Linked DNA regions of Undibacterium parvum. The protein of the gene in region 2 interacts with the protein of the main gene of each other region in a pairwise test. Links are inferred from orthologs where the notes say so. Each region holds a gene or a part of one and is shown on either strand. Other genes may lie near its edges.

Region 1 (9,784 bases), 210 kb from region 2 along the record:
CGTTGATGTGGGAACACTTTGCTGCCAAGTTCTGAGACGATCTTGCCGTCCACGCGCACCCAGCCGCGTTCTATCCATTCATCTGCTTCGCGGCGCGAGCAAAGTCCTAGTTCGGACATTCTTTTTGAAAGGCGTAATAGTTCGGTCATGGTTTTTATTGAGTAAATGGTTTAATGCGATTGCTGACTTGGGTAAAGTCGTGATTGCTAAGATTATTTGCTTAAATACGTAAAGTATCGAGTAGTTCGGTTTCCAATTGTATCTGGGTTCTGGCGTGTTGTAAGGCGGCGCCGTCTATCAGGAAAACGTCTTCTACGCGTTCGCCTAGTGTCATGATCTTTGCGGTATGTAGATTGATTTTGTACTTGGTGAGCACATTGGCAATCGCATACAGCAAGCCATTTCTATCATTGGCCGAGATCGAAAGTAAATAGAACTGACCTTTTTCGTCTGGGCGCAAGTCGACGATAGGAGTGAGTGGGAAAGTTCTGGATAGGCGTGATAAGCGACCACGATTAGGCGGCGAAAGGGGCGTCTGTTGCTTAAGAATTTCTGCTAACTCGTGTTCTATCAAGCTGATAATGTCGCGATAGTTATTGGCAAACGCAGGCTCGGTGACTAGGAAGGTATCGAGTGCGTAACCGCTTTTGGTGGTGTGAATTTTGGCATCTAAAATGCTAAAATTTTTGCCGTCGAAGTAATTGCAAATGCGCGCGAATAAATCTGCCTGATCCTTGACGTAGACCACCACTTGCAATCCCTCGCCTATGGGGGATATGCGGCATTTGACTACTGGCGTCAGGCTTTCTGTGCGGTCATGCAAGGCGCGTGTTTGCCAGGCGATATCGGCTGCATCATGCCGCAAAAAATAGGCGATATCTAGCTGCTGCCAAAGTTTTTCATGGGCTTCGATCGCTAGTCCATGTAGGCGTAAAGATTTTAAGGCATCTTGCTGGCGGTTTTTTAACTCGCGATCTTTGGATGGTGCTTCGCCGCCCAGTACCCGCAAGCTGATGCGATACAAGTCCTCTAGCAGCTTGCCTTTCCAGGCATTCCAAACCTTGGGACTGGTGCCGCGAATATCAGAAACAGTTAGCAAGTACAGTGCGGTTAAATGACGTTCATCTTTGACTAAGCTGACAAAATTTTGTATGACCTCGGGATCGGATAAATCTTGTTTTTGCGCCACGTGAGACATGGTGAGGTGGTTCTGCACCAAGAACACGATCAGCTCAGAATTGGCTTTCGAGATACCGTGCTCATGACAAAATTTCTTGGCGTCACTCATACCCAAGATAGAATGGTCGCCATTGCGCCCTTTGGCGATGTCGTGAAATAAAGCCGCGATGTAAAGCACCCAAGGTTGCGTAAAATTGGCCATTAACTGGCTGCAAAATGGGTACTCGTGGGCATGCTCGGTCATGGTAAAGCGACGCAGATTGCGCACCACCATCAAAATATGCTGATCCACCGTGTAAGCGTGGAATAGATCGTGTTGCATCTGCCCTATGATGCGACGGAAATTTGGCAAATAGCGGCCGAGCACGCTCATTTGGTTCATGTGCCGCAAGGCGTGAGTAATCCCTTGGGGTGACTGCAGTATCTGTAAAAACAGGGCGCGATTAAAGATGTCGTGCCTAAAACCAGCGTCAATTAAGAAGCGCGCATGCCATAAGGCACGCAGTGTACGCGCCGTCATTCCTTTGAGCTCGTTGTGTTGAGCAAGTAGTAAAAACACTTCTAGCATTGCCGATGGCGAGGTTTTAAAGACCTCATCGTTAGCGATATCAATGAAGCCATTGACGTCATTGAAGCGCTCATTGACGACCTGTGGCACTGAGGGCTGCGGAAAGAGGGTAGCCTCAATATTTTGCAGCAGTATGCTGTTAAGCTGGGTTACCGCTTTCGCGGCCCAGTAATAGCGTTGCATTAAATATTCACTGGCGCGGCGCGATTCCGTGGTCTTAAATCCAAAAGTCTCGGCAATCGCGGTTTGCACATCAAAAATAAGTCTGTCCTCGCGTCGGCCTGCGTGTATGTGCAGACGTATGCGAATATCTTTGAAGGCGCGTTCATTGCGTTTTAATTGATGCGCTTCAGTGGCGGTGATTAAACCATGTTCGGCTAATTCTTTCCAAGAATTGCCTAACTTGGCCGCTTTGGCGACCCATAGTATGACTTGTAAGTCCCTTAATCCGCCCGGACTTTCTTTGCAGTTCGGTTCCAGGCTATACGGGGTGTCTTCATATTTGACATGGCGCTGCTGCAATTCCAGGAGTTTTCCTTGGAAAAACTGCTGAGGATGCATGTTTTCATCGAAACGAGTTTGTAATTTGCGAAACAGATTTCGACTGCCAGTCAGGAGTCGCGCTTCTAGCAGGCTGGTTTGGACGGTGATGTCGGCATTGCTTTCAATTATGCATTCGTCGACGGTGCGTATGCTATGCCCTATGTCTAGACCAATATCCCATAAAATTTGCACTAAACTTTCTAGTTTTTCGCGCAAGGCAGAGTCGGGCGACGCTGCCAGTAAGACCAGTACATCCACGTCAGAGTGGGGAAATAACTCGCCACGACCATAGCCGCCGACGGCTACCAGCGCCGCCGATTTTGGAAAATCAAAACTCTTCCAGATTTTTCCTAAAATACCGTCTACGCAGCGACATAGGTTTTGCAGTAGTGCTTCGGCTTTGGTGTTTTCTTTAAATGCGCTGATTGCAAGTTGTTGCGCTGCCTTCAATTCTTGTTTGAAGATCAGCGCGGGAGCTAGCGTGGTCATTTGGCCGTGGTAATAAATGCAGGTGGTGGCGGTGATCCGGCTGACAGGGTTAACACTTCATAGCCGGTTTCTGTGACTAAAATGGTGTGTTCCCACTGCGCTGACAGGCTGCGGTCCTTGGTTTTGATAGTCCAGCCGTCGCCCATTTCTTTGATTTCGCGGCGACCGGCATTAATCATAGGCTCTATCGTGAAAATCATACCTGGCGCGAGTTTTTCTAAAGTGCCTGGGCGTCCGTAATGCAGAACTTGGGGCTCTTCATGAAAAACCTTACCTATGCCATGTCCGCAAAATTCTCGGACTACGCTATAGCCTGCTTTTTCTGCATGCTGTTGAATAATGTGGCCAATGTCACCCAGATGATTGCCTGGCTTTACTTTGGAGATGCCCAGCCACATACATTCGTAGGTGATTTCGCTGAGTCTTTTTGCCAGGATGGACGGTTCGCCGACCAAAAACATGCGGCTATTGTCGCCGTGGTAGCCATCTTTGATGACGGTGATATCCAAATTAACGACATCGCCGCTTTTCAATACTTTGTCGCCTGGAATGCCATGGCAAATAACGTCGTTGACCGAAGTGCAAATGGCTTTCGGGTAAGGCGTGTAGCCAGGAGGGCAGTAATTTAGAGGAGCGGGTATGCTGCCTTGTACATTCAGCATGTATTCGTGGCAGAGCCTATCAATTTCACCCGTGGTCACCCCGACTTTGACGAAGGGGGTGATGTAATCGAGAACTTCAGATCCGAGTCGGCCTGCGATGCGCATTCCTGCGATGTCTTCCGGGGTTTTAATAGAAATAGATGTCATGCTTCGCCATGTAAATTGAGAAATCAGTAATACGTGATTATAGTCTAGGACTGCGCGATTCGCTTAGGCCAAGCGTTCAGTCAATAGCGAGTGAGTGAAGCTGATCGCGATCAACGAGCTTGAAGTAAGTCTGCTTATCGTAGTACAATAGATGGTTGGCTAGAGTGTTTCTCTGGTTGATGAATTAAATACTGTAATTTTTTAAACACGAATCTGGTCAAAAAGGGTGTCCCATCTGGGATCACTGACTCGGATTCAAGACCTAACCCTGGAGTTATTATGTCTGTATCAATGCGTGAGATGTTAGAAGCTGGTGTCCATTTTGGTCATCAAACCCGTTTCTGGAATCCAAAAATGGCTCCGTACATTTTTGGTCACCGCAATAAAATCCATATTATCAATCTTGAAAAAACTCTGGGCATGTACCAGGAAGCAATCAAGTACATTCGTCAATTGTCTTCCAATCGCGGTACTGTGCTGATGGTTGGTACTAAGCGTCAAGCGCGTGAGTTGATCGCTGTTGAAGCGCAACGTGCTGGTATGCCTTACGTTGATCAGCGTTGGTTGGGTGGTATGTTGACTAACTTCAAAACTGTAAAAACTTCGATCAAGCGCTTGAAGGACATGGAAGCGATTGTTGAAGATGGTTCAGTAGAGAAGTTGTCGAAAAAAGAAGCTTTGATGTTTCAGCGTGAAATGATTAAGTTGCAAAAGTCTATCGGTGGTATCAAGGATATGGCTGGTGTTCCTGACGCAATTTTCGTTGTGGACGTTGGTTTCCACAAAGGTACTATTACTGAGGCCGCTAAATTGGGTATCCCAGTAATCGGTATCGTTGATACTAACCACTCCCCAGACGGCGTGACTTACATTATCCCTGGTAATGATGATTCATCTAAGGCAATTGCTCTGTACGCTCGTGGCGTTGCAGATGCAATCTTGGAAGGTCGTGCGAATGCCGTTAATGAAGTGTTGGAAGCGGTTAAGCCAAGTGCTGATGAGTTCGTTGAAGTAGAGCAAGCGTAATATCTCATGATTTTTGCCGAATTTTGATTCGGTAAAATCAAAGTAAAAGGGGCAAACTATCGTTAGCCCCTTTTTTTAAACAGAATTTATTGATGGCATCTTTGTGATGCAACGTAACTAGGAGAAAAACATGGCGGCGATTACAGCAGCGATGGTAGGTGAATTGCGCGCAAAGACAGATGCGCCTATGATGGAATGCAAAAAAGCATTGGTTGAAGCTGAAGGCGATATGGAGCGCGCAGAGGAAATCTTGCGCGTTAAGTTGGGCGGTAAGGCTTCTAAAGCGGCTTCACGCGTAACCGCAGAAGGTGTAGTTGCTTCTGTTGTTGTCGGTGGCGTCGGTGCTTTGATCGAAGTTAATTGCGAAACTGATTTTGTTACCAAGAATGACGATTTTATTGCTTTTGCAAACGCATGCGTAAAATTGGTTGCAGAGCATAATCCAGCGGATGTGGCTGCTTTGGCTGCGCTGCCTTTGGATGGTTCTACCGTTGAAACAGTTCGCGCTGCTTTGATTGGTCGTATCGGCGAAAATATGTCGATTCGTCGCTTTCAGCGCTTCGACACAGCTGCTAAGCTGACTTCCTATTTGCATGGCACACGTATCGGTGTCATGGTTGAATTCTCTGCGGCTGATGAGCAAGTTGGTAAAGACGTTGCTATGCATATCGCTGCAATGAAGCCGGTTTCTTTGTCTGCTGATCAGGTTCCTGCAGAATTGATCGAAAAAGAGCGTTCGGTCGCATCTTTGAAAGCAGCTGAGTCTGGTAAGCCAGCCGACATCGTCACCAAGATGGTTGAGGGTTCGGTTCAGAAGTTCTTGAAAGAAGTTTCTTTGTTGAATCAAACTTTTGTCAAGAATGACAAGCAGACTGTTGAGCAAATGTTGAAGTCAGTTGATGCTTCAATCAAGTCGTTCACTATGTATGTTGTTGGTGAAGGCATAGAAAAGAAACAGGATGATTTCGCTGCAGAAGTGGCGGCGCAAGTCGCCGCCGCCAAGCAAGCGTAATTAGGCAAAAAAACGGGCCGAAAGGCCCGTTTTTTTAAGCTTCGATTTTGAGACGTTTTTTACTAAGTTATTTTACTAGGTTATTTTTGCTAGTGCGTTAGATGTAAATCGTGTTTGTTATTTAGCGTGTTCACAATAATATCTTCATTTAATTTTTAAGGAGCCCGGACCGTGATCAAACCTGCTTATAAGCGTGTGCTTTTGAAGCTCTCTGGCGAAGCCTTGATGGGCGACGATGCCTACGGTATTAATCGAGCCACCATTGAGCGTATGGTGGCAGATGTCGCTGAAATATCAAGAATGGGCGTGGAGCTCGCAATCGTTATTGGTGGTGGGAATATCTTTCGCGGGGTTGCACCTGGTGCGCAGGGGATGGATAGGGCAACCGCCGATTACATGGGTATGCTGGCAACCGTCATGAATGCTCTTGCCTTAGGTGATGCGATGCGTCAGGCTGGCGTCGTAGCGCGGGTGATGTCGGCAATTGCGATTGAACAAGTTGTCGAGCCTTATGTACGGCCTAAGGCTTTGCAGTATCTGGAAGAAGGTAAAGTTGTTATCTTCGCTGCTGGTACAGGAAATCCTTTCTTTACTACCGATACAGCAGCCGCGTTGCGCGGATCTGAAATTGGCGCAGAAATTGTATTGAAAGCCACCAAGGTTGATGGTGTGTATACCGCAGATCCTAAGAAGGATGCTAGCGCTACGCGTTATTCCACCATTTCTTTTGACGAAGCTATTTCGCGTCATTTGCAAGTGATGGATGCAACCGCGTTTGCGCTTTGTCGTGATCAGAAGTTGCCGATCAAAGTATTTTCTATCGTCAAACCAGGTGCCTTGAAAAATCTGATTATGGGTGGCGACGAAGGCACTCTAGTCCACGTATAATTTGTTTTTTTGCATATGGGTAAGGGCGTTGGGCGAGGCCTGCGCTTGTTTTTTATACTGAAATAAATAAGATAAATAGTGAGTATTTATCTGCATTAATTTGTACAGGAGGATGGTATGTCCATCATAGAAGTAAAAAATAATACGCAATTGCGGATGCAAAAGTCGCTAGAGACTCTCAAAGTTGATCTTTCTAAGGTACGTACTGGTCGTGCGCATACGGGGATCTTGGACCATGTGATGGTCGATTACTACGGTGCTCCGACCAATATCACTCAAGTGGCAAACGTAACCTTGATCGATGCACGCACCATCGGCGTTCAGCCTTGGGAAAAGAAGATGATGTCGGCCATCGAGAAAGCAATTCGTGATGCAGATCTTGGTCTAAACCCATCCACGCAAGGCGAACTGATACGTGTTCCTACGCCGGCATTAACCGAAGAGCGCCGTAAAGAAATGGTGAAGTTGGTCAAGACCGAAGGGGAAGATGCGAAAATCGCTATTCGCAATATTCGTCGTGACGCGAATGAGTCTTTGAAGAAGTTGGTAAAAGATAAGGAGTGTTCCGAGGATGACGAGCGCCGTGCCTCGGATGAGATACAAAAATTAACCGACAAGTTTGTGGCTGATGTGGATAAATCCCTGGCGGATAAGGAAAAGGAAGTATTGACGGTATAGCTTGACGCCGAGAGTATTTTTTTCACTCATTCTGGATATACATGGTTCACATTAGTTCGACTAAAGAAGTGCCGCTTGTGGGTAAGGTTCCACAACATATCGCGATCATCATGGATGGTAATGGGCGTTGGGCGACCAAGCGGTTTTTACCTCGTGTTGCTGGACATGCCAAGGGTGTGGATGCGGTACGCGTCATGGTTAAGGCTTGCGTCAAGCGTGAGGTGAAGTATTTGACGTTATTTGCATTTAGTTCTGAGAATTGGCGCAGACCAGCAGAGGAAGTTTCTTTGCTGATGCGCCTTTTTGTCACAGCGCTAGAAAAAGAAGTCGTAAAAATGCACGCGAACGGCATTCGTCTTAAGGTGGTTGGCGATTTGTCTCGGTTTGACGCGCAATTGCAAAAAACGATACAGGCAGCCGAAGCGCTCACAGCAAGCAATCTAGGTCTGACTGTCACCATTTGCGCAAATTACGGTGGTCGTTGGGATATCGTGCAGGCGTTCAATCGCCTTAAACAAGATCTCAAATCCGATGCTACGGTCACAGAGGAGCAACTGGCGCCGTATCTGTCTATGGCGTATGCGCCTGAGCCAGATTTGTTTATTCGTACCGGTGGTGAAACCAGAATTTCCAATTTTTTGTTATGGCAACTGGCATACAGTGAATTGTATTTTACGGATACGTTTTGGCCTGATTTCAATGCGCATGCTTTAGATGAGGCGATTAAATCGTATCAGGCAAGAGAGCGCCGCTTTGGACGTACCAGTGCGCAAGTCCTTGCGCAGGTCGACGAATAAAATCCCACTCGAGATAAGGTAAACCATGCTTAAAACTCGTGTTATTACAGCTTTGCTGTTGTTGGCATTGCTAGTTCCCATTCTGTACTTCGGGTCAATTCAAATTTTTTCTCTCGTCGCTACGCTTTTCTTTGGTGCCGCGATGTGGGAAAGTCAGCGTTTGTTTAAAAAACCTGCGCCTCTCGTGATCGCTTTGATTTGGTCCGCTCTGTTTTTTTATCTCAGTTTTAACGGATTCTTGCTCTCTAGCCCGACTACGCCACTCTTGTTCGCCATGTGCGTCTTGTTTTGGTTGTTAAGGTTAATCCCTTCTCTTGCCTTTGGCTTGCCAGTCTTGCACAGCATTTCTAGCAGTACCTTAAATGGGATTTATGGCTTAAGCATCTTTGGGTGTTTTGTCGCTATGTGTGTTTTGTTCGCGCATTCCCCACTGTTTTTCCTGTCAGTTATGGCCGTGGTTTGGGTGGCCGATGTAGTTGCATATTTCTCAGGTAAGGCATTTGGAAAACGCAAGCTGGCACCCTCAATTTCACCAGGGAAATCATGGGAAGGGGCGATAGGTGGTTGGCTTGGGGTATTGTTGATTGCAGGGTTGGCGGTTTACCTTGGCGCTGCTGCAGATATTTTCCCTACCAAGATATTTATGAAATTGGGTGCGTTTGGCTTTCTGCTGGTGTTTACTGCGCTGGCGATCGCCAGTGTCGTTGGTGATTTATTTGAGTCATCCTTGAAGCGCCGCGCTGACATGAAAGACAGTAGTGCTTTGTTGCCCGGGCATGGCGGGGTTTTAGATAGGATAGATGCCTTGATTCCAGTGCTGCCTATGGCTGCACTGTTGGATCTTTGGTTGCGATGATGGGCCGTTCGGTGAATAAGAATATGCAGAAAATTTGTGTCTTGGGTTCGACCGGATCGATCGGTGTATCGACCTTAGATGTGATCGCTAGGCATCCGGAGTTGTATGCCGTTTTCGCCTTAACAGCGCATACCCAAGTGCGGAAATTGGCTGAACAGTGCGCGCAATTTAATCCGTCTTTTGCGGTAGTTGGGACTGCGCTCGCTGCGACCGAGCTGCAATTGTTGTTGCGCGAAAAAAATATAACGACAGAAGTTTTATACGGTCCTCAGGCTTTATGTGAGGTTGCTAGCGCTACTGAGTGTGATGCAGTCATGGCTGCGATTGTTGGTGCGGCTGGTTTGCCCGCTTCATTGGCAGCCGCACATGCTGGCAAAAAGGTTTTGCTCGCAAACAAAGAAGCCTTAGTGATGTCCGGTCAGTTGTTTATTGATGCAATACAGGCCAGTGGCGCGACATTGCTGCCAATTGACAGTGAGCATAATGCGATTTTTCAGTGTCTGCCGCAAGCCTATGACAGGCGGCCGCAACAGCACGGTGTGCATAAAATTATCCTGACCGCTTCCGGTGGCCCTTTTCTTAATCGCACTTTAGATTCGCTGGATAACGTGACGCCTAACGAGGCGGTGGCACACCCTAACTGGGTCATGGGGCGCAAGATTTCGGTGGACTCCGCCACGATGATGAATAAGGGTTTGGAGGTGATCGAGGCGCATTGGTTGTTTAACGCTCCGGCAGAGCAAATTGAGGTGCTGATACATCCTCAAAGTGTGATCCACTCCATGGTTTCCTATCTGGATGGTTCGGTCTTGGCGCAAATGGGAAATCCAGATATGCGCACGCCGATCGCCTATGGTTTGGCCTACCCCAAACGTATCAATTCAGGAGTTGCGCCACTCGATCTGGCTAAAGTCATGCAGTTAAATTTTATTGCTCCCG
Region 2 (17,406 bases):
TCTCGCCAGCGGCATAGGCATCTGGCTCATCATGGGCATATCGATACAGTTTGCCATAGCCCAGCTCCTTCATCAGCTTGGTCGGTGCATTGCGCAAATGCTCGGGAACTGGCCTGGAAGTATCTTTTGCCACCATTGCACGCACCGCGTTGTAAGCGGTATAGGCGGCGTTTGATTTCGCCGCGCAGGCCAGATAAATCACTGCCTGTGCCAAGGCTAACTCGCCCTCGGGCGAACCAAGGCGTTCGTAGGTTTCGGCGGCATCCAACGTAATGCGCAGAGCGCGCGGATCAGCCAAGCCTATATCCTCACTCGCCATTCTGACGATACGCCGCGCCAAATAGCGCGGATCAGCGCCGCCATCTAACATTCTAACCATCCAATACAGCGCCGCATCCGGATTAGAACCCCGCACCGATTTATGTAAAGCTGAAATTTGATCGTAGAACGCATCACCGCCTTTATCGAAGCGACGTAAGGCATCACCCAAACATTCGGCTAGCAACACCGCATCGACAAGTGTCGCATTCTTGACGCTCGCAGCACGCGCTGCGATATCAAGATTATTCAAGAGTTTGCGACCATCCCCATCGGCGCTACTGATCAAGCTGGCTTTAGCATCTGGGGTAAAACTCAAGCCCGCCAATTCCTTTTGGCAGGCCTTATCGACCATGATCGCCAGATCGTCTTCGCTTAAGGATTTGAGTACATACACAGAAGCGCGCGACAGCAAGGCGCTATTGACTTCAAATGAAGGGTTTTCTGTTGTCGCACCGATAAACGTGAATAAACCACTTTCCACGTGCGGCAAGAAAGCGTCTTGCTGACTCTTATTAAAACGATGTACCTCATCGACAAACAAGATGGTGCGGCGCTGAGAGTTTGCCTGCAAGATCTGAGCGCGCTCGACCGCCTCGCGTATATCTTTAACCCCAGAAAGCACTGCGGACAATGCGATGAACTCAGAATTAAAAGCATCCGCCATTAATCTGGCTAAGGTAGTTTTACCTACGCCTGGTGGCCCCCACAGTATCATGGAGTGTGGTTCACCGGACTCAAAGGCAACCCGCAAAGGCTTGCCTTGACCGAGCAAGTGCTGCTGACCAATGACCTCGTCTAGGCTTGCCGGACGCCGACGTTCTGCCAGTGGGACATTACGTGTTACTGGCCTCATTGCCGAAACACTTCCGCACCTGACGGAAGTACAAACTTAAATTGATCGACTTTGAAATTAGGATTTTTCTCTACATTTTTTAATGTCACCAGAGAGACCTGGCCGAAACTATCGCGTAATTCCAGCGCCATCGGCAAGCCGTCTTTCATGCCTATGCCGATATGTTCAAATTGACTGTCTTTGGCTTTGGGGCTGGCATCTAACCACTCCACCCCTTGTTTAGTGCCTGCATCTTTTAGTTGAAAGTTCTTTTCCAGATCGCTATTGCCAAATAAAATCGCCGCAGGACTAGCGCCAAGCGCACCGTTCAACTCTTTGATCGTCACCTGATTCAGGTCTTTATCGTAGATGTACAACTTGTCACCATCGGTTTGCAAACTCTGTTCGTAAGGCTTGCTATAAGTCCAAATGAATTTGCCTGGACGAGAAAAGCTAAAAGTTCCGCTAGCGGTCTTACTAATCGTTGCCTTGCCATCGACCAACTTAATCTGTTGTTGTGAGAACTCACCTTTTGCGCCCTTGGTATTGGCGACAAAAGCCCTAAATTGCTCTAAGGCGTTAGCATTCGCAATTAATGGCGCGACCAAGCTCAGCATCAAAAAGTGCTTTAACATCATTTTATTGAATACGCGATTGAGGATTGAAGCTCCCACTTTTATTTGACTCATGTTTTGTTCTGCACTATTCATATTTTTCTAGCTTAATTCATTTCTACATCTAAATCGAAGACAGGCGCAGAGGTGCGAATAAGGATGCTGCTCATTAATACTGCTCACTATTCTGCATTCCCTGCAGGCACCAAGATATCGCGATTCCCATTCGATTGCATAGTCGAGACCACACCGCTCTGCTCCATTTGCTCTAGCAAACGCGCGGCGCGATTGTAGCCTATGCGTAAATGACGCTGCACCAGAGAGATAGAAGCACGCCGGTTTTTTAACACGATCGCCACCGCCTGGTCGTACAAAGCATCGGCTTCATTTCCGCCCTCGCTGGCAGGCGCGCCATCAGCGCCCTCTTCTAGCACGCCTCCTTCTAAGATACCTTCTATGTAATTTGGTTCCCCTTGCGCTTTCAAATGCTTAACGACACGATGCACTTCTTCGTCCGAGACAAAGGCACCATGCACGCGCACTGGTAGGCCAGTACCAGGTGGCATATACAGCATGTCACCCATACCGAGTAAGGACTCGGCACCCATCTGATCCAGAATGGTGCGGGAGTCAATCTTACTGCTCACCTGAAAAGCGATACGGGTAGGAATATTCGCCTTGATCAAGCCAGTAATGACATCAACCGATGGGCGTTGTGTCGCTAAGATCAGATGCAAACCCGCGGCACGCGCCTTTTGTGCAATTCTTGCGATCAGCTCTTCCACTTTTTTACCAACAACCATCATCAAATCGGCTAATTCATCGATGATAATAACGATGGTAGGCAATTTCTCCAGTGGTTCGGGGGCATCGGGAGTGAGACTAAAAGGATTCGGGATATGTTCCTCACGTTTTTCCGCCTCAGCAATTTTGACGTTATATCCGGCTAGATTCCGCACACCTAGCTTAGACATTAATTTGTAACGTCGCTCCATTTCGGCAACCGCCCAATTTAGCGCGTGGGCCGCCTGGCGCATATCTGTCACTACTGGTGCTAGTAGATGAGGAATCCCTTCATACACGGACATTTCCAGCATCTTGGGATCGATCAAGATCATGCGCACATCATTGGGGTCCGACTTGTATAGCAGCGAAAGTATGGTCGCGTTAATCCCCACGGATTTTCCTGAGCCAGTGGTACCCGCCACCAATAAATGCGGCATCTTAGCCAAATCTGCAACCACGGGATGACCAGCAATATCTTTACCTAAAGCCACGGTCAAACTAGAACCACTATCGTTATAGACTTTCGAGCCCAAAATTTCTGTCAGACGTACGATTTGACGTTTGGGATTTGGCAATTCTAATCCCATGAAATTTTTACCCGGGATAGTCTCGACCACCCGTATCGAGGTTAACGACAGCGAGCGCGCTAAATCACGTGCCAAGCCAACGATCTGACTTCCTTTAACGCCAGTCGCAGGCTCGATTTCATAGCGGGTAATAACTGGCCCAGGATAGGCCGCAATGACCTTAGCTTCCACTCCAAAATCTGAGAGTTTCTTCTCGATCAAACGACTGGTAAATTCCAAAGTCTCTATGCTGACAGTCTCCTGCGTGACGGGCGCCTCATCCAAAAGCGACAAGGGCGGCAAATTACTGTCAGGCATATCATTAAACAAGGAGACCTGTCTTTCCTTCTCTATGCGTTCCGATTTTTGCACTGCCACCACTTGTGGCTCTATACGGATAGGTGGCGCTTCGATTATTTTCGCACGCTCCTGCACGACCACTTCCTGACGTTTTACGGCAGCTGTTTGCCCCACCCGTCTATCCTGCCTTGCCGTGTATTTATGGACGAAGAACTCAAATACCACTTCTATAGATTTACCGACATTTTCAGCTATCTGCAACCAGGACATCTGAAAATACAAACTTAAGCCTAGCGCGAATAAAAGTAAAAGCACCAAAGTCGAACCAGTATTGCCAAACTGAGTCAGCGCCAAGTGACCAATCACCTCACCCAGCACACCGCCAGGCGCCAAGGGCAAGGGGATACTCAAGCTATGCATACGTAAAGACTCTATCCCCATGCTCCCCATTAGCAGGAACGCGAAGCCAATTATTTGTATATATTTTTCATATTCATGAGCATCTTCTGCTTTTTCTTCGGACAAGAGTTGCCTCGATAGTTGTCGGTAATCCTTCCACACCAATCTAAGCAAAACCACGCTAAACCACCACGCAGACAAGCCAAATACATACAAAAAAACATCCGCAAACCAAGCTCCGGCTCGCCCACCTATATTATGAAACTTGAGCACCTCGCTCGCATGTGACCAGCCTGGGTCAAGTTTAGAATAAGTAAACAAGATCAGAACTAAATACGCACTCGAAGCTGCGAACGCTATCCATCGCACCTCAGCCAATAGATTGACAAGGCGATTTGGCATAGGTGGCGCAGGCTTATTATTGCGATCGCGGGTATAGGCTTCGTTGGTATTAGTCATAAATCATAAAGAAAACAGCCAGCCACGATTGTAGGGCAAAAACCCAGCTAAGATACACCTGTAATTTATTATCTTATTGAAACTAAACGACGCAAAACAAGTGTGCTAGCCTAGTCCCATATGCCCAAGCCATGGTATTCGTCTATAATTGCGCTCATCCTTATACAGCGATTCATATTCAGGGACTGATCTTGAAATCATTGAAATGGGCGCTATCTATTCCTTCAGCTTTCTGCACTTATCCATTAATTTAATCTCTTTATTCAGGCCTTATCATGTCGACTCCGAAACACGCTCACGTCTTAATTCTTGGTTCTGGTCCAGCGGGCTACTCGGCCGCCGTTTATGCCGCCCGCGCCAATCTAAAACCTGTGCTGATCACTGGAGTTGAGCAAGGCGGCCAATTAATGACAACTACTGACGTAGAAAATTGGCCAGCAGACCCACTGGGGGTGCAAGGTCCAGAGCTAATGCAAAGATTTCTCCAACACGCGGAGCGCTTTAATACAGAAATTATTTTTGACTATATTCACACTGCCAAATTAAATGAAAAACCTATACGCCTAATTGGTGATCAGGCCGAATATACCTGCGATTCATTAATTATCGCCACTGGCGCTTCGGCACAGTACCTAGGTTTGCCTTCCGAGCAGGCATTCATGGGTAAAGGTGTTTCTGCATGCGCAACTTGCGATGGCTTTTTTTATCGAGGCAAAGAAGTCGCCGTGGTCGGCGGGGGAAATACAGCGGTAGAAGAGGCGCTTTATCTGTCCAATATTGCCAGCAAAGTCACGGTAATACACCGACGTGACAAATTCCGTGCCGAGGCTATTTTAATTGACCGTTTAATGGCGAAGGTTGCTGAAGGCAAGGTAGAAATAAAATGGAACCACACTCTGGACGAAGTGATTGGTGACGACAGTGGCGTAACGGGTATACGTATCAAGTCCATGAGCAATGCAGAGACTAGCGCTATACCTTTACATGGTGTTTTCATCGCAATCGGTCACAAACCCAACACCAGTATATTTGATGGCCAATTAGAGATGCACAATGGCTACATCAAAACCAAAACAGGCACCGAGGGTATGGCAACCGCCACCAACGTTCCAGGTGTATTTGCCGCTGGCGACGTACAAGACCACGTTTACCGCCAAGCTATTACCAGTGCTGGTACCGGATGCATGGCGGCACTAGATGCCCAGCGCTTCCTGGAAGAGTAAGTTTTTTTAGACACTCCGCATGCCAAGCTCAATAAAAAATTTTGCTGACCTAAAAAATTTAGGTCAGCAATTAAAAAATCAGCAAGAACTCCGTCATAAGGCTGAACTCGAGCAAATAAAAAAATTAACCCTGGAAAAGCAAGAGGCGAATATTTTTCGCGCCACTGTTGGCAAACTCCAAGCGCTAAAAAACGAAGAAAAACATATCCCCTTAAGCAAGCGACCAGAACCAATTGCTTTTCAGCATTTGGCTGATGAGCGCTCGGCCTTGCAAGAATCACTGTCCGATGATTTTGACGCAGACTCTTTACTCGAAACCGATGAAGATCTCAGCTATACACGGCAAGGAATCGGGATAGACGTTGCAAAAAAACTGAGGAAAGGTCACTGGGTAATTCAGGCGGAGCTGGACTTACATGGAATGCGGCGCGATCAGGCACGAGATGCCTTAGCCGATTTTTTACGTCAATGTGGCCGCACAGGTAAGCGCTGTGTACGCATCATTCACGGCAAAGGTCTTGGCTCTATCAATAAAGAACCTGTACTAAAGAAAAAAGTCAGGAACTGGCTGATACAAAAAGATGAAGTTCTGGCATACAGTCAAGCCACCGCCGCAGACGGTGGCTCTGGAGCATTAATCGTTTTACTCAAAGCCTATTAAATAAATATCCAACTAATTACGGAATTTACCTTCTTTACTGATCACCGTCATATCGACATATTTAGAGCCATTGTGACTACTTGGTGAAAAGGCGACATCAAAGCCACCGGTATCATAGTTGCCAATATTAATAGTCTCTAAGGCGGAAATTAACCTATCCCGACTAAGATTTTTGCCGGCACGCTTCAAGCCCTCAACAAATACTTTGGCGGCGATAAATCCTTCCAGGCTAGAAAAATTCAAGTCTTGTATTCCTGCTTTATGCATGGCTTTTGTGTACTCAGCCACAATAGGCGTCGCCAAATGCCAAGGGAACGGAACTACTTGAGAAATAACAACGCCAGGCCCCTCTGCACCCAAGGTATCGGCCAAGGCTTTACTTCCTACGAACGATACATTGTAAAACTGCCCAGTATATCCAGCCTTACGCATCTCCTTGATGTAAGCAGAACAGGACGCATAGGCACTAATCTGTATGATTACGTCGGGCCGTTTAGGAAGTATTTTTTCCACCGCCTTAGCAACGTCTGTGCTATTTCTCTCTACAGTCGCCATTTCCAGCATAGGCACATTCATTTTTTTCAAGGCGCGCTCAACACCCGCGAGACCGGCCTTGCCGTAGGCATCATTTTGATAAAACACCGCAATATTTTTTAATCCGGTTTTTACCAAGCGATCAACCAAATGTTCAGTCTCATCAAAATAACTGGCCCGAATATTGAAAATTTGTTTATTGAATGGTTCTCGCAAAGATTGAGCACCTGTAAATGGCGCAAAAAACGGAACCTTTGCCTGGGTGAAGATAGGCAGAGCCGCATTACTAGTCGGAGTACCGACATAGCCAAACAGGGCAAAAACCTCATCAACCTCGATCAATTTTTTAGTATTTGCGGCAGCCAGATCTGCTTCATATTTATCATCGAGTTTTATTATTTCTATTTTCCGGCCAAACACCCCGCCTTGGGCGTTCACCTGATCAAAGTAGGTTTTCGCTCCGGTATGTAGTTGTATGCCTAATTGCGCTGCGGGACCTGAAAAAGCAGCGGATTGACCTAAAACGATCTTGTGATCGCTTATCCCAGCATCCGCTGATGCGGGAATCGCTAAAGCTGTCGCAGCTGCACCGACTAAGAGTCGGGACAAAAAAATACGCCTATCGTTCATGAATTTATACTCATAGATTTAAAAATTAAACAGCCTCGGGCCCTGTTTCACCGGTGCGAATACGAATTACTTGCTCAACGTTTTGTACAAAAATTTTACCATCACCGATTTTCCCTGTATGCGCAGCTTTAATAATCGCATCCACAACCTGATCGCAAATTTTGTCATCAACCACCACCTCAAGTTTTATCTTTGGCAGAAAATCGACCACATATTCAGCTCCACGGTACAGCTCAGTATGGCCTTTTTGACGCCCAAAACCCTTTACTTCCGCTACTGTTAAGCCAGTGACTCCGACCTCGGCTAAGGCCTCGCGAACTTCATCTAACTTAAATGGTTTAATCACTGCAGTAATCTGTTTCATTTTCACTCCTCAGGAAGATGCACTTCCAGCATAGATACTTCATATAAATATATCCGAATGGTGTTAAGCCTGTAGACATAACGCCCTTGCGAACTGTTTACTTATTACAAAAATTAAATTACAAAAATTAATCGCGAAATTTAGAAGTAATAGGATATCGCCAATCGCGACCGAATGCCCTATGGGTTACCCTTATTCCAACCGGCGACTGACGTCTTTTATACTCATTAATTTTAATCAAATGCGTAATGCGTTCGACGTCTTCAATTTTATATCCAGCCTCAACAATCTCGGCTCGAGATTTATTTTCTTCCATATACAGACGCATAATGCCATCCAAAATATCATAAGGAGGCAGCGAATCCTGATCGGTCTGATCGGGCCTTAATTCTGCGGAAGGTGCACGGGACAAAATACGCTCGGGTATAACTAAAGATAAGCTATTGCGATATTCACACAGGCGATATACCAAAGTTTTTGCGACATCCTTAATAACCGCAAAGCCGCCTGCCATATCGCCGTACAAGGTGCAATACCCAACCGCCATCTCACTTTTATTTCCGGTCGTCAATACAATTGAGCCATGCTTATTCGACAGCGCCATCAAAATCGTACCACGTATCCGCGCCTGTATATTTTCCTCGGTAGCATCCGCCGATAAGCCAGAAAACTCTTGCTCGAGCGTTGTATTAAAAGAAGCGAAGCAATCATTAATAGAGATTTCATCATAACGTACAGCAAGACGCTGAACCATATCGCGAGAGTCAAACAAAGAAATATCCGCTGTATACGGAGATGGCATCATTACCGCCCTAACCTTACCCGCTCCCAGCGCATCCACCGCAATCGCGAGCGTCAAGGCCGAATCTACACCACCAGACATCCCAATCAACACATGTGGAAAGCCATTTTTCGTGACGTAATCACGCACGCCTAACACCAAGGCTTGATAAATCTGCGTCTCCACACTTAAAACCGCTGTGATCTCTCCAGTCATTGGTGTTGCGCCGTCAAACACTATAACTTGCAAATCTTCCTCACAGTGTTTGAGGCTGGCGCAAAGCGCTCCGTCTTGACGCATTACAAAAGAATTGCCATCAAAAATAAGTTCATCCTGACCGCCAACCAAATTTGCGTAGACCAAAGACATTCCCTGCGCAGCCACATTTGCTCGCATAATCTCCAAGCGCTGATCAGGCCTACTCATATGAAAAGGAGATGCATTTGGGACTAATAAGACTTCCGCTCCGGCCATCCTAGCTTTACTCGGGGCATGAGGATGCCAGGTATCTTCGCAAATATTAATTCCGAATTTTGTTCCTTTTACTGAGAAGACGACAGGCTGATCCGATTCAACAAAATACCGCTTTTCGTCAAATACCATATCATTCGGTAGATCGCTTTTACAGTAGGTAACAGACACACTGCCGTTTAACAAAACAGAAACCGCATTAAAACGTAAGCCATTTTTTTCAAACGGATGGCCAACTAAAACATGGACATTAAGAAATTGCTGTAATTTAGTAGCTAAGTTCAGCAAAACCTCTGCGGTTTTTTCATAAAACGCAGGTCGTAACAATAGATCTTCCGGCGGATAACCGACCAAGGAAAGTTCAGGCGTGACGACAATATCGGCGCCCTGTTTAACCGCAGCATGTACGGCTTGAAAGATTTTTTCAGCATTGCCTAGCAGATCACCAACAATACTATTAATTTGGGAAATAGCAACTTTTACTGTCATAGTGGCTTACATCATCTTTAATCAGATATTTAATAATAGAAATGAACATTCCTACCGTGCAGACATATTATCGCATGAGCATCCTCAATTCTCTGAATGATGTTGGTCAGAAACAATGGGATGCATTAGTACAATCACAAAATAATGCGAATCCTTTTCTCTCGTTTGCATTTTTAAACGCCCTCCACGAATCAGGCTCAGCGTGCGAAAAAACGGGTTGGAAAATGTCTTACCTGTGTCTGTGGCAAGAAAATCAACTAGTTGCCTCTATCCCTTTATATGAAAAATACCATTCTTATGGTGAATATGTTTTCGACTGGGCCTGGGCGGATGCCTACCATAAGAGCGGACTCAATTATTATCCAAAATTACTCAGCGCCATTCCCTTTACACCCGTAAGCGGAAATCGTCTTATTGCCAAAGACGCTGCGGCGTGGCGCGCTTTATTGATTGAACTTATAAAATATCAACAATCTGGGAATTTCTCATCGACACATATACTGTTTCCGTCGAATCAAGAAACAGAGCTATTGGGTAAAACAGGATACTTAATACGTGAGGGAATCCAATTTCACTGGAAAAACAATAACTATTTAAACTTCGAAGAGTTTCTTGCAACGCTTGAGTCCAAAAAAAGAAAAAATATTCGCGCAGAGAGACGCAAGATCAAGCAAAGCGAAATTGAATTTGAGCATCTTAAGGGGAGCGAGATGACGCAACTCAACTGGGAAATTTTCAAACAGTGTTATGACCAGACTTACATCGAGCATCACTCCTCCCCCTATTTGAATCTTGATTTTTTTCATCGTATTGGCGCGACTATGCCAGAAAATATTCAACTCGTTTTTGCTAAAAAAAATGGCCGCACAATTGCAGCATCTTTATTAATACACGATGAGAAAACAGTTTTCGGACGCTACTGGGGTTGCCTGGAAACTATTCCCTGTCTTCATTTTGAGACCGCTTATTACCAAGCAATAGACTTTTGCATTAAAAATAAAATCGAAACGTTTGAGGGCGGAGCTCAAGGAGAGCATAAAATGGCACGCGGTTTTCTCCCTCAAAAAACATATTCAGCACATCACCTCAGCGATCCTAGATTCTCGAATGCTGTCGCCGAATATTTAGAAAGAGAAAAAGCAGGTATCGCCCATTATTTAACTGACCTAAATGAACATACACCATACAAAGTCATTTTCAGAGGCGAACTTACATAAGCTCACAAACAAAAGCTTGAAATTTCATGTCCGTCAAGGCATGCTGTGGAAATGATACCGAACACCAGTCTCCCAACTAATAGCAACGCAACTAGCCCTCCAATACGAAGAGTAGGACGCTTCTCCATTACCGAAAAATTAGGTAGCGGTTCAAACGGCACTGTGTATTTAGGGCATGATCCAGTAATCGACCGCGCTGTTGCGATTAAAGTTTTGTCTCCGGGTCTTGCAATTGTCGATAAAAAGCAGCGCGAACAACAATTCATCAATGAGGCGCGAGCAGCTGGAAGGCTATCCCATCCGAATATTGTTACTATTTACGATGCCTCTACTGAAGGTGGCACCACCTTTATCGCCATGGAATTCCTACATGGTAAAGACTTAAGAGAACTGATGGAAAGCGGCAAACGTTTCGACATCATCGAGACTGTTAATATCATTTGCAAAGTGGCCGAGGCATTAGCATACGCACACGAACATGGTGTTATTCATCGTGACATTAAGCCCGCGAATATTTTCATACTCACAAATAAACAACCCAAAGTACTTGATTTTGGGATCGCGCGCGCACCGAATCGTGTACTTGATGACAAAGGCAATCCCGCTGAGACCTTATTCAACAACAACATACTTGGCACACCCAATTACATGTCACGCGAACAGGCTTTAGGGCAGCAAGTTGATGCCTTAACCGATGTTTACTCACTCGGCGCTGTCATGTATGAGATGTTGACTATGCAGAAACCATTTCAGTCTCACAACATCGACAAATTACTTTACCAAATCGCCAATAAGACACCTAAAGCACCGATGGAAATTCGTCCAAGCATTCCGGAGAAATTGTCTTACATTACGATGAAGGCCATGCAAAAAGATCCAGTAGCTCGCTACAAAAATGCTGCAGAGATGGCACATGCATTGCAAAAAATAATCGCGCGAGATAATCGGCTTAAGCGCAATCGTCAAAATAACGACAAGTCTGTTGAGATTGGTGCATCGAAGAAACAAACCAAGAGCAGTCTATTTTGGCTAAGCTGCATTGCGTTAATAGTAGCGCTTGCTGCAATAGTTATAGTGACGCTTCGTTAAAGTTAAGATCGAAAAAAAAGGCACAGATATTGTGCCTTTTTTCCTTTTAAATGCGAATCTCAATCAGCATTTATTGCCAAATATTTATTCTTTGGATTTTTTGTAATTGGCGACACCATCAAGAATTTCTGTTTTTGCATCCTCCGGACCGCCCCAACCCTCAATCTTGACCCATTTACCTTTCTCCAAATCTTTATAGTGTTCGAAAAAATGCTGAATTTGGCGCAGGCGCAGTTCATTCATATCTTCAGGCTTCTGCCAGTGTGTATATATTGGCAAAATTTTATCAATAGGAACGGCTAAAACTTTACCGTCGCTACCGGCTTCATCCGTCATTTTCAATATCCCGATTGGGCGACAACGGACAACAACTCCTGGTATCAGTGGAAATGGTGTAATGACGAGTACATCAACCGGATCTCCATCGCCAGCGATCGTCTCAGGAACATAACCATAATTACATGGGTAATGCATCGCAGTACCCATAAAACGATCTACAAAAATCGCGCCCGACTCTTTATCAACTTCGTATTTAATCGGATCGGCATTCATCGGTATTTCGATGATCACGTTAAAATCGTTAGGAAGATCGCGACCAGCTGGGACTTTATTCAAGCTCATATTGCTCTTTCAATGTGAAAATTTGAGTTATCTCGGCGAGATTATATCTAGTTTTCCGTATAATTTGTGCATTGCAACAGCAACAAAGCTATTTCATAGTCGCAATCGCACATAAGCGGTAATGTTTTGCAGCCTCATCGGCCTGCCCTAAAGCCTCGTGCAACTGCCCCAGTTTAAGGTTTGCCTCACGGACAGTTCTTGATTCAACTGCATCAGATAAAGCTTGCTCAAGATGTCTTTGCGCCTTACCCCAGAGTTTTTGTTTAAAACACAGCACACCAAGTGTCAGCGCTAGTTCCGGATCATTTGGTCGCTCTTTCTTCCAATTCTCACAGTGTTCAATTTGAGTTAATAAAGAAGCCGCGCCTTCTGATGAGCAGGCATCCCGATAAACTCGCATTAATCGATCATCCCAGTTTTCGGTCAAAGCTTTTTCCACTATGATACGGGCATCGTCGTGCAATCCACTTGCATTAAAAAATGTCGCTCCCGTAAATGCGACGAATCGAGTTTTACGATCAGACGCTGGAATTTCAAACCATACACGACGTAAGGAGTCAGCATCGTGACTTTGATTTTTAAGCATGTCTTCATACGCCAATTCTCGCAAGCGGCTAGATAAGGCTGGATGCAATGCATGATGTTTATCCAGGGTGCGCACCAACTTCAAAACCTCGGGCCATTTCTTGGCTTGCTGATTCGCTTTCAAAGACCACCGTAAAACCTGAATGTGTCGAGTGCCACTCGCATTGAGTTCTTTCACAGCAGCCAAGGCGTCTTCGGCTTTATGCTGATCGACTAGCAATTCCGTCATACTAACTAGGCGCGCAGTCTTGTAACTGGTATCGCTCTCTATGCTAGAAAACCAAGTATCGCGTCGATCAAACTGACTCATAAAATGAGCTGCTCGAGCTCCAATCAAGGCTGCTACTGCCGCATTTTCTGGCAAATTTATCGCATTAGTTGCAGCCTTTTCAGCACGGCCAAAACGCCCTTCAAATAGAGCCTTTAGCGCCTCACGCAGTGCTTTATTGCTGTCTCTCTCACGTTTGTTTTTTCGGTAAGCCGCTACTTTCTGCGGCATTTCTTGCGTTGCAACCAAAGTACGCAATAAAAAATAAACTAGGACGAATAATAAGAGCGTCAGACACAGAAAAAAATTCAAAGATAAATCGACCCTATATGGCGGATAAAAAAACACCACATTTCCGGGATTAAAACGAGCACCTATCGCCAGACCAACTGCTAGAGAAAAGAGAATCAGAAGCCGAATAAAAATGCGCATATTATGGCTTCACCTTATAGTTACGAACTGCATTAAGGCTATCTGACAAAGTCGGCATTTCTATTGATAAATTACTCGCTTGAACTTGACGAAGTAAAGCTTGAACCGTTTGTGCTTGCTTAGCGCGGGTATCAAAATATTTGGTCAAGGCATCTTGGGCAGCAATCATGTCACTGCGAAACGCATCTTCATTGCGAGACAACAGCGCCAAGCGTGCATTCAATAAACGTAATTTAAGATTCTCACGTGCAAAATAGCCTTGCGATGGCGTCAGTAACAAAGCGTCTGGCGTTTCAACATTACGAACCCGCATTAACTGCTTAACTTCTATCAACATTTCGCTGAAAAAACTCTGCCAGGCATCCTGGATCCGCATACTCCAGCCATTTTCTGGCACATCTTCGCTACCTTGTTTGCTACCGCTTTTTGAATTTGAACTCGGCGCCTTGGGTAAAACACGCAATGGTGCTTTCGGTGCCAGCCCTGTCGCGACCACTTTTTCATCGGACCATAGTGGAATATGATCAACCTGTGCGATCACACTATCGAGACGCAAAGCCACACCAGTTAAATCCAAAGCAGGCAAAGACTTCAGTTTTTCTACGTCTTTGGCAATCGCACGGCGGATAGAAATAAATTGCGGCTTTTCTGATTTAGCTAAACGGCTATCTGCATTTTGCAATGCGATAATCGCTCCTTGAACGTTGCCGGCCAATTGCAATTGTTGACTAGCAGTCGCTAATACTTGCTCAATTTCTGCCAAAGCCCATTCATCACGATTTTTGGATAAATCTTGATATAGCTGTTCGAGTGCCAACTGTTGGCTCTGCGCCTCACTTTGCTTACCTTCTAAAACCGCAACTTTAGCTTGGATTTCTTTCGATCCATCGTACACAGTTTTGGCAAGCAGTTTAGTCTCGCTACTATTGGTTTCAGCGCGCTGCAAACGCAGAGCGAGCTCTTCTCGCAAACTAGAGATCTGGGTTTGCGATGTCCACCAGTGGACACCTAACAAAACCGTCACCGCTCCTAACATCAGATAAACGGGTTGTGTCCAAACTATTTTTGGGCTGTTGGTAGTATCGGATAAAACAGCTGCTGCCAGCTGCTTTGAAGCCGAATCGGTCGAATTGGCCGTCGATGCGGCGTCGTGGGGTAATTGCTGTTCGCTCATAGTTCAGATTGTAACGCGACAAGCAGACGTTCGTCGCCTGATCCTGTCAGTGTAATGGATAAAAATCCAAGTATTTTTGCAGTTTCTGCGATCCGAGCATGCGGAACCAGTATTTGCTGGCGTTGCATTTTTGCCACGCCATTTTCAAAATCAATTTGCTCGGCCCACGAGAGCATGGTTTTCAGCACTTCAGAACTAGTGACTACCCATGTGTTTTTCTGAGAAAGTAAGCTGTTCAACTGGCTCTGCCGTTGTGCATTAAACTCTGGCGCCTTGCGACAATAAGCGGCAACTTGAACCACTGCAATAGATTTAGCTCTGAGCGCGTCCGCCAACAATTCCCGACCAGTCTCACCGCGTATGATTAATACACTGCGTGCTTTCAACCCATCCAGATCAAGTTCGTCCAACAAGGTTTCCGAGTCCGTGCGTTCAGGATTCGTTGGGCTGATGATATGTGCATTGATATCTGTAATGCCATGCGCAGCCAACGCGGCACGACTGCCCGCCCCCATCACTGCAATCGTCACACTCTGCGGCCAGCTCTGTATATACGAAAATACGGCATTGACTGCATTCGGACTAACAAAAGCAACCATAGCGAAATCCCTTAACCTCGCTAAAATTGCTCTTAACTGCGTATCATCAGCCAGTGCATGAATTTCCAGCATCGGAAATATTTCTGGCTTACGGCCAATTGCCTTTACTTGCTCGGAAAACCCCTTGGCTTGCGCGAGTGGTCGAGTAATGACGACAGCCTCAACTTGCACAATACTCTTCTTACTATCCGGCATTAAATCAGATTTTAATTCGTGCATCGAATTCAATTTACTCTGTAATTTGCTCTTTACACACCGCCAAGATCGCCTCAGCATCCTGCGCCGACAATGCCTGAACGACTTCTAATCCAAGCTCCAGATACATTTCAGACTTACCGTGAACCTCAGCACTAACAACACGTGTGCCGTCAGGAGTCGCGACCATGGCTCGCAAATGCATCATGCCGTCGTGCACGGTCGCAAAAGCTGCCAGTGGTATCTGGCAACTCCCTCCAAACGCCTTCGATACTGAACGTTCTGCACTTACTGCTTGCGAAGTGGGTAAATGATTCAACGGAGCCAAACAAGCCAATAAATCAGGTCGATTAGCGGCGACCTCGATCGCCATCGCACCTTGGCCAGCGGCCGGCAAACTTTGCTCCGGTGCGATGAATGCACGTATTCTTTCTGGCAGCCCCAGTCGTTTCAAGCCAGCCGCAGCCAAAATAATTGCCGCGTAATCGCCTTGATCTAGCTTGCGCAAACGGGTATCGAGGTTGCCGCGAAGTGGATGTATAACTAAGTGCGGATAGCGCGCTGTGATAAGTGCCTGGCGCCGCAAACTACTAGTACCAACCACAGCACCGGCCGGCAAATCATCCAGAGAGGCATAGTCATTCGAAACAAAAGCATCACGGGGGTCCTCACGTTCCAGAATTGCCGCCAATGCATAGCCCTCAGGCAAATCCATAGGGACATCCTTCAAGGAATGCACCGCAAAATCGGCGCGCCCTTCTGCCATGGCCACTTCCAGCTCTTTGACAAAAAGCCCTTTACCACCAACCTTAGAGAGCGCTCGATCAAGAATTTGATCACCGCGCGTGGTCATACCCAAAATTTCTATAGTACATGCCGGATACAAGGCCACTAATTGATCTCGCACATGTTCGGCCTGCCACATGGCCAAACGACTTTCACGCGAGGCAATGATCAATTTTGTCGGCGGAGAATAGGTCGAAACGATTGCTGTCATTTTTCAATTAAAGTATAAATATTTGAAACTTAATTTTACCACGCAGCAGCATCCTTTCCTTGACAAAAAAGCGCTGCAGACGGCATTATGCGGATATGAATCAAGCAAAACCACTTTCAAATTTATGCTGGCGCAGCGTTTAAGCCTAGGGGCGGCGCACCCGGTTACGAAGTAATTAGAAAATCAGATCCTAGCGATCTAATCAATGCCGCCACACTGAGCGGCTTTTTTTTCGCCACATCAATCGAAAATACGACTAATTCAGCCTCAACCTTACGGAATATACGCATGAGCGACGATAAAAAACCTTCTTCTACACCGACAGAAAATACCCAACATTTGATCCTGACTGGCGACCGCCCGACCGGTCCGCTGCATTTGGGACATTTTGTTGGCAGCCTTCGCAATCGCGTTCTGTATCAGCACCAATATCAGCAGTACATCATGATCGCTGATGCGCAGGCGCTGACAGACAATATGGATGATCCTGCAAAAGTGCATAACAACGTGCTCGAAGTCGCATTAGATTACCTAGCGGTTGGGATAGACCCGAGTAAATCGACGATTTTCATACAATCGCAAATTCCTGAGCTGACCGAGCTTACTTATTACTATATGAATTTGGTCACCGTAGCCAGACTGGAACGCAATCCAACCATCAAACAAGAGATAGTCTTACGCAATTTCGAACGCGATATTCCGGCTGGATTTTTCACCTATCCGGTCAGTCAGGCGGCCGACATCACCGCCTTCAAAGCGACACTGGTACCAGTAGGCGACGATCAGATCCCGATGATAG

What was found.
Region 1: the proteins of EJN92_RS18375 (region 2) and EJN92_RS17470 interact in binary tests that used the Escherichia coli proteins (3 or more experiments, as listed by UniProt). The link is inferred for Undibacterium parvum from one-to-one orthologs.

The regions. Positions count from the first base shown.
Region 1 is NZ_CP034464.1:3,994,598-4,004,381, forward strand. Bases 1-3,179 are described here. They hold EJN92_RS17470 ([protein-PII] uridylyltransferase), read right to left. Parts: upstream 2,780-3,179; coding sequence 221-2,779; downstream 1-220. Other genes in these bases: EJN92_RS17465 (pseudouridine synthase), read right to left, coding at 1-149; map (type I methionyl aminopeptidase), read right to left, coding at 2,776-3,179. In the rest of the region: more of map, read right to left, coding at 3,180-3,588; rpsB (30S ribosomal protein S2), read left to right, coding at 3,868-4,614; tsf (translation elongation factor Ts), read left to right, coding at 4,745-5,626; pyrH (UMP kinase), read left to right, coding at 5,798-6,514; frr (ribosome recycling factor), read left to right, coding at 6,632-7,192; uppS (polyprenyl diphosphate synthase), read left to right, coding at 7,234-7,989; EJN92_RS17505 (phosphatidate cytidylyltransferase), read left to right, coding at 8,015-8,845; ispC (1-deoxy-D-xylulose-5-phosphate reductoisomerase), read left to right, coding at 8,869-9,784.
Region 2 is NZ_CP034464.1:4,196,254-4,213,659, reverse strand. What follows is about bases 6,021-8,690. They hold EJN92_RS18375 (P-II family nitrogen regulator), read right to left. Parts: upstream 7,690-8,690; coding sequence 7,351-7,689; downstream 6,021-7,350. Other genes in these bases: EJN92_RS18370 (NAD+ synthase), read right to left, coding at 7,817-8,690; EJN92_RS18380 (ABC transporter substrate-binding protein), read right to left, coding at 6,174-7,325; EJN92_RS18385 (Smr/MutS family protein), read left to right, coding at 6,021-6,161. Also shown: EJN92_RS18405 (replication-associated recombination protein A), read right to left, coding at 1-1,174; outer membrane lipoprotein chaperone LolA, read right to left, coding at 1,171-1,842; EJN92_RS18395 (DNA translocase FtsK), read right to left, coding at 1,950-4,277; trxB (thioredoxin-disulfide reductase), read left to right, coding at 4,553-5,500; more of EJN92_RS18385, read left to right, coding at 5,520-6,020; more of EJN92_RS18370, read right to left, coding at 8,691-9,430; EJN92_RS18365 (GNAT family N-acetyltransferase), read left to right, coding at 9,472-10,647; EJN92_RS18360 (serine/threonine protein kinase), read left to right, coding at 10,699-11,736; ppa (inorganic diphosphatase), read right to left, coding at 11,821-12,357; EJN92_RS18350 (heme biosynthesis protein HemY), read right to left, coding at 12,446-13,642; EJN92_RS18345 (uroporphyrinogen-III C-methyltransferase), read right to left, coding at 13,644-14,816; EJN92_RS18340 (uroporphyrinogen-III synthase), read right to left, coding at 14,813-15,634; hemC (hydroxymethylbilane synthase), read right to left, coding at 15,645-16,607; trpS (tryptophan--tRNA ligase), read left to right, coding at 16,896-17,406. UniProt on the Escherichia coli protein: P-II indirectly controls the transcription of the glutamine synthetase gene (glnA). P-II prevents NR-II-catalyzed conversion of NR-I to NR-I-phosphate, the transcriptional activator of GlnA. When P-II is uridylylated to P-II-UMP, these events are reversed.